3 regions of the Streptomyces sp. NBC_00654 genome follow, and region 2 is predicted to be linked to each of the others. Evidence: riboswitches for the same ligand, from Rfam matches in the RefSeq annotation. Region 2 holds a riboswitch; each other region holds the start of a gene.

Region 1 (3,268 bases), 640 kb from region 2:
GATTCCTCCGGGCTCGTCGCGGTGTCGGGGACCGGGAGCCGGTCCGCCAGCAGGACCGCGAACCGGTCCGCCCAGCCGACGAAGGTCCCGTCGGGGCCGGGGTCTCCGACTCCTTCGGTGAAACTGTCGCCAATCGCCGCGTACGACCCGATGATGCCTGGTTGATTGTTTCTCGAATCGTCTGCCACAAGCGCATATCCTGCACCGTCGAATGTGACCTACGCGACCGTAATACGGGGTTGACGGGTGGTGAGATAGACCACCCGGTCAGTTTTTGGTAAAGCCGGAATAAGAACAGGGACGGTGCGCCGAAGCGCACCGTCCCTGATCATGTCCGGTCGTCACCGCTCCATCAGATGGAGACGCCGTGCTGGCGCAGGTACGCGACCGGGTCGACGTCCGAGCCGTAGCTCGGGCCGGTGCGGACCTCGAAGTGGAGGTGCGGGCCGGTCGAGTTGCCGGTGGAGCCGGAGAGGCCGATCTGCTGGCCGCCGGTGACGGCCTGGCCCACGGAGACGCTGAGCGAGGACTGGTGGGCGTACTGGGAGTACATGCCGTCGGCGTGCTTGATGACGACCTCGTTGCCGTACGAACCGCTCCAGCCGGCCGAGACCACGGTGCCCGGGCCGATGGCGCGGACGACGGTGCCCGACGCGGCCTGGAAGTCCGAGCCGGTGTGGTAACCGCTGGACCAGCTGGCGCCGGAGGCGCGGTACTGGGTGGTGACGTTGGCGTTGGCCACCGGGGTCGTCCAGCCGGAGCTGTTGCTCTGGGAGGCGCTGGTGTTCGTGGAGGTGGTGGACTTTCCGGCCCCGGAGGACGGGGCCGAGGAGTCCGCGGACGAGGCGGTCTTCGGGGCCGGCTGCGCCTTCGGGGCGGCCGGGGCGGCCTTCGGAGCGGCCTTCTCCGGCTCCGCCTTCGACGGGGCCGGCGCGGACTGCGCGGCGTCGGCGGGACCGGACGCCTTGGCGCCGAGGGTCAGCTTCATGCCGGGGAAGATCAGGCTCGGGTTCTCGCCGACGACCTCGCGGTTGTCCTGGTACAGCTTCTGCCAGCCGCCCTTGAGCTTGTGCTCGGCGGCGATCTTCGAGAGGTAGTCGCCGGAGACGACGGAGTAGGTCTTCGAGGCGCCGGGGGCCGCGGCCGCGGCACCCGGGGCGGTGTGCGCGGCGGCGACCGAGGCGGCGGCGGGCTTGGCCGCGGGCGCGGCCTTCTCCGCGGCGTGCGCTCCGGTGGCACCGATCAGCGGGAGGGCGAGGACGGCGCCGCCGGTCCCTGCGGCGAGGACACCGCGGGCGATCGGGCCGGTCTTCGTACGACGGTGCTTACCCATTGCGGGCATGGGGGAATTCCTCTCCGGCGCCTACGAGGTGAGCTGTCGGGTTCGGGCTGGAGATGCCCGGTCGCTCTCGGCGACTTCACCCCGAGCCGGTCCGGATCTCTCCGGGCCGGCGGCTTACCTGGGTCCCCCGCTCCTGCCACACGAGTGTGGGTGGGTACGAATTCCGGGCGGCGGCAGGATTAGGCGATCCGTCCGGATTGACGGTGACCGTAAACGAGTCAGGACGACAGGAACAAGCCATCGGTTGCCTGCCGGAATCCCCGATTCAATTTCGGTCCGGAATTCCCGTCACACTCCGTGGATTACGGATCTTGGCATTCCGCGCGGCGCCCGGATCACCTCCGGGCGCCGCCACCACACACCGTCACGGATATGATCCCGCTCACCAGCGGGCCACCATCTCCCCCACAAACAGGGCACGTTCCCTCAAATGCCCCATTCCGGACATGTCATGGTCACCGCTTCTGACGCAACCTCAGCACCCGGGCGTCCAGGTCGCCGCTCAGCCCGGTGTGCAGCCCGTGATGCAGCAGCACCGATCCCTGGTATTCCGCTCCGGTGTCCTGACAGACGTACGTCGCCGAGGCGTCCAGGCCGCGCAGCCGCAGGGCCGGCGGCCGCTGGCCGAACCGCTGTGCCTCCAGCCACATCAGCACCACGGCCTCCTCGCCCAGGACGTAGCTCACCGCGCTCAGCCCGCCGCGCGGCGCCGCGAGCCGGTGGAGGGCCCCGTGCTGCACCACCGGGCGGATCTCCTTGTAGAGGGACACCCAGTCCCGCGCCTCGGCCAGCTCCTCCGGGCTCCACTCGGTGAGGTCGCCGCCGACCCCGAGCACCCCGGCCATCGCGCTGACGAAGCGGAACCGCAGCGAACTCATCCGGTTGTTCAGCTGGACGTTCGGGCTGTCGGTGACCCAGGCCGCCATCACCCGCGCCGGATGGATCTGCCCGAAGCCCTCCTGGATGGCGAGCCGGTCCAGCGGGTCGGTGTTGTCGGAGGTCCACACCTGATCGGTCCGGGAGAGCACGCCCAGGTCGACCCGGCCCCCGCCCCCCGAGCAGGACTCGAAGGCCACGCCCGGGTGCGCGGCGCGCAGCCGGTCGAGCAGCGCGTACAGCGCGTCCACGTGCGCGATCCAGAGCTTCTGCGGGTACTCCTCGCCCGGCCAGCCCGCCTCGGTGAAGCAGCGGTTGAAGTCCCACTTCACATAGTCGATCGGAGCACTGGAGAGCAGCGCGTCGAGCTGCTCCCACAGGTATTCCTGTACGTCCGGCCGGGCGAGGTTGAGCACCAGCTGATGGCGGAACTCGGTCCGCGTACGGCCGGGGACGTGCTGCACCCAGTCCGGGTGGGCCCGGTAGAGATCGCTGTCGGGGTTGACCATCTCCGGCTCGACCCAGATCCCGAACCGCATGCCGAGTCCGCGCACCTCGTCGGCGAGCGGCCGCAGCCCGCCGGGGAAGCGGTCGGGGTTCGGTGTCCAGTCACCGAGCCCGGCCCGGTCGCTGGTGCGCTGCCCGAACCAGGCGTCGTCCACCACGAACAGCTCGACACCCATCTCCGCCGCGCGCACGGCGAGCGCACGCTGCTGTTCCATGGAGATGTCGAAGCCGGTCGCCTCCCAGGAGTTGTAGAGCACCGGCCGCGGCGTGCCGGCGTCCGGGATCACATGGGCCAGCTGCCAGGCGTGCCAGGCCCGGCTCGCCCCGCCGAAGCCGTCCGGGCTCCACAGGCCGGCGAAGACGGGTGTGGTGTAGGACTCCCCCGGCGCGAGCCGCAGCAGGCCGGACTCGTCGTAGCCCGCGCCCCCGTTGATCTGCACGAGACCGTCGGGCAGCTGATGCACGGCGATCCGCCAGGAACCGGACCAGCCCAGGGCGCAGCCGTACACCTCTCCGTGTTCCTCGGTCGCGGCACCGTCCGCG
Region 2 (3,268 bases):
CCGTAGAGGATCTCGCCGTCCAGCGCGGACCTCGGGACGGTGCCCGCCGCCTCCTGCTTCATGTAGTCCCAGTCGTACACGGCGGGCACGAAGAGGAACGGGAAGCCGGAACGTTCGGCGTGCTTGCGGCCGACCCTGGCGTACTGGTAGCAGTCGGCGGATTCGAACCACGCAGGGTCGATGGTGCCGACCCCGAGCCCGGCGTTGGCGCGCGGGTAGTAGGTGCCGTACATCTCGTCGGCGTCGACCGTGGGGAGGATGGCGCCGAAGTTCTCGCGCCGGGGGGTGACGGCCATCCCCCCGTTGACCAGCGAGCCGCCGCCGACGCCGCGGCCCTGGTAGACCGTGATGCCGCCGAACTCCTCGGCGTCCAGGATCCCGGTGTAGCGCGGGATGTTCCGGTCGATCGGGAAGCCCAGGAAGTTGCTGAGCGGCTGTTTGGTCTTGGTCCGCAGCCAGTAGGAACGGCGGTCCGGGCTGGTCGTGTTGGCGAAGATCCTGCCGTCCGGCCCGGGGGTGTCCCAGGCCATCCCCATCTCGACCATATGGACATCCACGCCCGCCTCGGCGAGTCGCAGCGCGGCGACGCAGCCGCCGTATCCGGTGCCGATCACCAGGGCCGGGACATGGGCGCCGGGATCGATCCCGGCGGGCGCCACCCCGGCCTCCGCCCTGGCCGAGGCCGGGTGGCCCGCCAGGGTCACGGCCCCAAGAAGAGAACCTGTTCCTGCAAGGAACCTTCGACGCGAGACGCCCTTGGATCTCGCATCCTGCATGGTAGTGTCACTCATGTGACATCCCTCACTCTCGACAGAGTGAAACAGGTTCTACTGTCGAATGCGTAGTAAGTCACTACACACTGACGGGTAACTTACGGTCCGGCTCAAGGCCGCCCCGGCAAAAGCCGGCGGGCGGCACGGAGCCCTGCGACTCCGTACCGCCCGTCGGCCTGCCACTCACTCCCGACACCGACGGGTGTCAGTACGCCCCGAACACGTTGTCGATCGAGCCGTACTTGTCGGCGGCGTAGTTGCACGCGGCCGTGATGTTGGCGACCGGGTCGAGGCTGTCCATCGACGTACCGGGCACGTGGTAGGCCTGGAAGGTCGGGTCGATGACCTGGAGGAGGCCCTTGGACGGGATCCCGGCGGCGGCGTTCGAGTCCCAGTTGTTGACGACCAGCGGGTTGCCCGAGGACTCGCGCATGATGTTGCGGTGGATGCCCTCGTAGCTGCCGGGGATCCCGTGCTCGGCCATGACGGCCAGCGACTCCTTGATCCAGCCGTCGAGGTCGTTCGTGTACGCCGTGGGCTGCTCGGCCGCGACGGCGACGGTACCGGTGGCGGCGGCCTGGGTAGCCGTACCGGTGGCCGTGTCGGCGGCGGAGCCGTTGGCGCCCGGCTGCGCGCTCGTGCGCTGCGAGCGGTCGGCGCGGTCGCCTCCCTCGCTCCGGTCGGACGAGGAGGCAGTGGACTCGGGCTGCGCCGGCGCCTTGGATCCGATCGACAGCTTGAGGCCGGGGTGAATCAGGTCGGGATTGTCGCCGACGGCCTTTCGGTTGTCGTCGTACAGCTTCTGCCAGCCACCACCGAGGGAATAACTGCGGGCGATCTTGGAAAGCGAATCACCCTCGACCACGGAATGGGTCGTGGCATCCGCCCGCTGCGCGGCAATTTCCTTGACGGATACGGCAGTCGGCGCCACGGCCTTTTCGGCGGTGATGGAGTGCTGCGCGGGTGCCGCGGAGGCAAAGCTCGCACCGGCCAGCGGAAGCACAAGGGCGGCTCCGCCGGTGCCCACGGCGATGAAACCGCGGGTCAGACGGGCGGACGTGGAACGACGGTACTTGCCCGTTTCGGGCATGGTGAATCCTCTCCGCCGCCTGCGAGGTGAGCTGTCGGGTTCAGGCTGGAGCTGCCTGGCCGCACGCGAATGCGACTTCACCCCAGCCGGTCCGGATACCGGACCGGCGTCTTACCTGGGTCCCCCGCTCCTGCCGTACGTGAGTAGGTTCGATTGCCGGACGGCGGCAGGATTAGGCGTTCCATCCGGATTGACGGTGACCGTAGGCGAGAAATCTTGATCGGAACAAGCCCTGAATTCCGGATCGCATTTCCTGCGCAAGATCAATTGATGGAAATCCCTGTCGGCAATCTCACGACGCGAAGTCAGATTCCCCGGCGCAGAAGGGAACCGGGCGGCGCGCCACGGCGTCCGGGGTCCGGAACGTGACGCTCACCACTGAGTCCGATAAGGGCGATTTGCGCGAGGCGCGAAACCGGCAAACAGCCTGAATGATCTTTTATGAAGGGGTGGACCAATTCCGGTCAATCGCCCAAATCGCCCATTTCGAACTCTCGGGGTGAGCCGGCGGGAGGCTCCGCGGGACCCCGGCCCGACGTCCGGACGCGACAGGGCTTAACGTGTGCGTTGGAGACTGGTAAGCCAAGCCTTACCTCTGCTGTTCGCCGTACCCTGCCCGCGCTCGTCCGCCCTAAGGAACAACACGCCATGACACGCCCCGTCCGCGTCGCCATCGTCGGAGCCGGTCCTGCCGGGATCTACGCAGCGGACGCGCTGCTGAAATCCGAAGCCGCACAGGACCCGGGTGTGTCGATCGACCTGTTCGAGCGCATGCCCGCCCCCTTCGGCCTGATCCGCTACGGCGTGGCCCCGGACCACCCCCGGATCAAGGGCATCGTCAAGGCGCTGCACCAGGTGCTGGACAAGCCGCAGCTGCGGCTCTTCGGCAACGTCGACTACCCCAACGACATCGGCCTGGACGATCTGCGGTCCTTCTACGACGCCGTGATCTTCTCCACCGGCGCCGACGCCGACCGCGCGCTCGACATCCCCGGCGCCGGTCTGGACGGCTCCTACGGAGCGGCCGACTTCGTCTCCTGGTACGACGGGCACCCCGAGGTCCCGCGCACCTGGCCGCTGACGGCGGAGAAGGTCGCCGTGCTGGGTGTCGGCAACGTGGCCCTGGACGTGGCGCGTGTACTCGCCAAGACGGCGGACGAGCTGCTGCCGACGGAGATCCCGGCCAATGTGTACGAGGGCCTGAAGGCCAACAAGGCGCTGGAGGTGCACGTCTTCGGGCGGCGTGGCCCCGCCCAGGCCAAGTTCAGCCCCATGGAGCTGCGGGAGCTCGACCACTCGCCCAACATCGAGGTCATCGTCAACCCCGAGGACATCGACTACGACGCGGGCTCCATCGAGACCCGGCGGGGCAACAAGCAGGCCAACATGGTCGCCTCCACGCTGG
Region 3 (3,268 bases), 1.5 Mb from region 2:
CGCGCGGCGCGCCGCCAAGCAGCTCTCCAAGGAGCTGTTCCCGGCGACCGCGCGCATGTCGCGCCCGCGCCTGGGCACCGAGGAGACGGTGCGGCGGATCGACGCGGCGGCCGTGCGCGGCTTCTACGACGCCCATGTCCGCCCGTCCACCGCGACGGCCGTGATCGTCGGCGATCTGACCGGGGTCGATGTGGACGCGCTGCTCGCCGACACCCTCGGCGACTGGTCCGGAAACGCCGGCCAGTCCCGTCCGGTGCCGCCGATCACCGCCGACGACACCGGCCGTGTCGTCATCGTGGACCGTCCCGGCGCGGTGCAGACGCAGCTGCTCATCGGCCGGATCGGCGCGGACCGGCACGACAGCGTCTGGCCGGCCCAGGTGCTCGGCACCTACTGCCTGGGCGGCACCCTCACCTCCCGGCTGGACCGGGTGCTGCGTGAGGAGAAGGGCTACACCTACGGTGTCCGCGCCTTCGGCCAGGTCCTGCGCTCGACGGCTCCGGGCTCGGCCTCCGGGGCGGCGGGCGCCGCGATGCTGGCGATCAGCGGCTCGGTGGACACCGAGTCCACCGGACCGGCGCTGGCGGACCTCTGGACGGTGCTGCGGACCCTGGCGGCCGACGGGCTGACGGATGCCGAGCGCGAGACGGCCGTGCAGAACCTCGTGGGGGTCGCCCCGCTTAAGTTCGAGACCGCGGCGTCGGTCGCGGGCACCCTGGCCGACCAGGTCGAGCAGCACCTCCCGGACGACTTCCAGGCCCACCTCTACGCCCGCCTCGCCGAGACGGGCACGGTGGAGGCGACCGCCGCCGTGGTCAACGCGTTCCCGGTGGACCGGCTGGTGACGATCCTGGTGGGGGACGCGGCGCAGATCGAGGAGCCCGTGAAGGCCCTCGGCATCGGTGAGGTCTCGGTCGTCAGCTGACTCTCCGGGTACGCGGTCAGCGGGCGCTCGATGCTCCCGCTGTCGTATACCGGGGCACAGGGGACCCCGGTGCGACTCGTCGCGCCGGGGTCTTCCTTTTTGTCCGATTAGGTTCCTTTGCGGGGGAAGTTGCTCTTCTGTCCTGTGGGATGAGCGACAAAACCCGCTGTCCGTTTGCTGCGGGAAAGTTGTGCCGCTTAGCGTCGGCTCCGCTGTCCGTCATCCGTATGCCGCGTCCGCGGCGCCGGGCAGCCATCGCCGAGTCCCCGTCAGGCGCGAGCCTGGGGAGCCGGGGACCCACGAAGTCCCTGGGGTGAATCGGATGCCCGTGCCCCGTACGAGGCCCAGGTGTCCGTAGGAGACCTTCCTGCTCCGAACCCGTCAGCTAACCCGGTAGGCGAGAAGGAAGGAAAGGATCAGCCCCTCCATGGCGTTCACCCGTGCCACCGGGAAGCACCGTGCCCCGAGCCGCCTGACGCGCAAGCGCGCCCAGGTCGCCGGCGTCGCGGCTCTGGCCACCACCGGCGTCATCGGCGGTATGGCCTCCCCGGCCCTCGCCGCGGACTCCGAGGCCCACCCCGTCGGCGACACCGGCCTGACCGCGGTCATCGCCATCGACGCCACGCTCGCCCACCAGATCGACGCCCAGGCGAAGGCCCAGGAGCACCAGGCCGAGGTCGCCGCCGAGGCGAAGGCCAAGGCCGTCGCGGAAGCCGAGGCCAAGGCCGCGGCCAGGGCCAGGGCGAAGGCGGAGGCCGAACGCAAGGCCGAGGCCCGCGCCGAGGAGGTCCGCGAGGACAAGGCGCGCGCCGCCCGCGCCGCCGAACGCGCCCGGCTGAACTCCTTCCACCTCCCGGTCGCCGGCTCGTACGTCAGCACCGGCTATCAGTCCAGCGGTTCGCTCTGGTCCTCCGGCAGCCACTCCGGCGTGGACTTCCACGCGGCCTCCGGCTCCTCCGTCGTCGCCGTCGGCGCGGGTACGGTCGTCGAGGCCGGCTGGGGCGGCGCGTACGGCAACAACATCGTGCTCCGGATGACGGACGGCACGTACACCCAGTACGGCCACCTCTCCTCGATCGGCGTCTCCGTCGGCCAGAGCGTCACCTCCGGCCAGCGGATCGGCCTCTCCGGCTCCACCGGCAACTCCACCGGACCGCACCTGCACTTCGAGGCGCGCACCACGCCCGAGTACGGCTCCGACATGGACCCGGTCGCCTATCTGCGCGCCCACGGCCTCAACGTCTGACCGTCTCCGCACCCCGCCGATGGCCCTGGCTCCCCGCCGGGGCCTTCCGCGTTTCTCGGACCGGAGCCACCGGAGCCGCCGGGGTCACCGCACCCTCCGCCGAAGTGCCCGGTGGCCGAAAGATATCCCCCGGATTTCCCTGCGCCATCGGAAATTCCGGCCGATTGTCATAGAGTCACGGAACAGGCGTCGGCCGGCCGCGTTTTTCGCGGGGATTATGGCGGAGGTTCGGACATGCGCATTCCCGCGCATTCGGTATGCACGGCAATCCGTGACGACATCGTCTCCGGTGTCTTCGAGCGCGGCAGCCGCCTCACCGAGGAGGTGCTCGCGCGGCGCTACGGAGTCTCCCGGGTCCCGGTCCGCGAGGCGCTGCGCACCCTGGAGTCCGAGGGTTTCGTCGTCACCCGCCGGCACGCCGGTGCGTGTGTGGCCGAGCCCACCGAGCAGGAGGCCGCCGACCTGCTGGAGGTCCGGATGCTCCTGGAGCCCCTGGGGGCCGCACGCGCCGCCCAGCGGCGTACCGAGGCCCATCTCAAGGTGCTGCGCGGCCTGGTCAGGCTGGGGCAGGAGCGGGCCCGCCGGGGCGAGGGCGAGGATCTGCGCTCGCTGGGCGGCTGGTTCCACGAGACCCTCGCGCAGGCCTCCGCCAGCCCCGGTCTCATCGCCCTTCTCGCCCAGCTGCGCCACAAGACCGCCTGGATGTACGCGGTCGAGCAGCCCGTCCGCCCCGCCGACTCCTGGGCCGAGCACGGCGCCATCGTGGACGCCGTGGCGCGCGGCGACGCCGAACGGGCCAGGGCGCTGGCCGCCCAGCACGCCGAGCGGGCCATGTCCGCGCACCGGCCGCGCCGCACCGCCCGCCGGGTGTCCGCGCTCCGGGCCGGGACCGGGTGAGCGATCCGCAACACGGCGTAAACATCGCGGGTGTCCGGCATTAACAATTACGCCGTATACAAAGTGAAGTAATTCCGCAGGGCTTTGTTTCCGCTGCCCGAATCAGGTCGGGCGGTAATTGTGTGCCGATAGGAACGAAAGAGCCGCGGCTCCCTGTCGGGATACCGCGGCTCGGTCGGGGAAGAAACCCCGGTCTGATC

The links. Region 2 has a riboswitch for cyclic di-AMP ahead of OHA98_RS17235 (LysM peptidoglycan-binding domain-containing protein). Riboswitches for the same ligand answer to the same signal wherever they lie in the genome.
Positions count from the first base shown of each region.
Region 1: it holds a riboswitch for cyclic di-AMP, as region 2 does, so the genes downstream of both, OHA98_RS14475 (LysM peptidoglycan-binding domain-containing M23 family metallopeptidase) here and OHA98_RS17235 (LysM peptidoglycan-binding domain-containing protein) in region 2, are expected to answer to the same signal.
Region 3: it holds a riboswitch for cyclic di-AMP, as region 2 does, so the genes downstream of both, OHA98_RS10830 (M23 family metallopeptidase) here and OHA98_RS17235 (LysM peptidoglycan-binding domain-containing protein) in region 2, are expected to answer to the same signal.

Region 1 covers NZ_JAPEOB010000001.1:3,383,375-3,386,642, reverse strand. The annotation lists gene OHA98_RS14480 (SGNH/GDSL hydrolase family protein) at 1-188, opposite strand, end outside; gene OHA98_RS14475 (LysM peptidoglycan-binding domain-containing M23 family metallopeptidase) at 353-1,342, opposite strand; cyclic di-AMP (ydaO/yuaA leader) riboswitch at 1,348-1,505, opposite strand; gene OHA98_RS14470 (alpha-galactosidase) at 1,798-3,268, opposite strand, start outside.
Region 2 covers NZ_JAPEOB010000001.1:4,023,791-4,027,058, reverse strand. The annotation lists gene OHA98_RS17240 (GMC oxidoreductase) at 1-791, opposite strand, end outside; gene OHA98_RS17235 (LysM peptidoglycan-binding domain-containing protein) at 979-1,863, opposite strand; cyclic di-AMP (ydaO/yuaA leader) riboswitch at 1,867-2,052, opposite strand; gene OHA98_RS17230 (FAD-dependent oxidoreductase) at 2,512-3,268, shown strand, end outside.
Region 3 covers NZ_JAPEOB010000001.1:2,515,055-2,518,322, forward strand. The annotation lists gene OHA98_RS10825 (pitrilysin family protein) at 1-925, shown strand, start outside; cyclic di-AMP (ydaO/yuaA leader) riboswitch at 1,172-1,340, shown strand; gene OHA98_RS10830 (M23 family metallopeptidase) at 1,353-2,171, shown strand; partial or broken gene OHA98_RS10835 (GntR family transcriptional regulator) at 2,406-3,112, shown strand.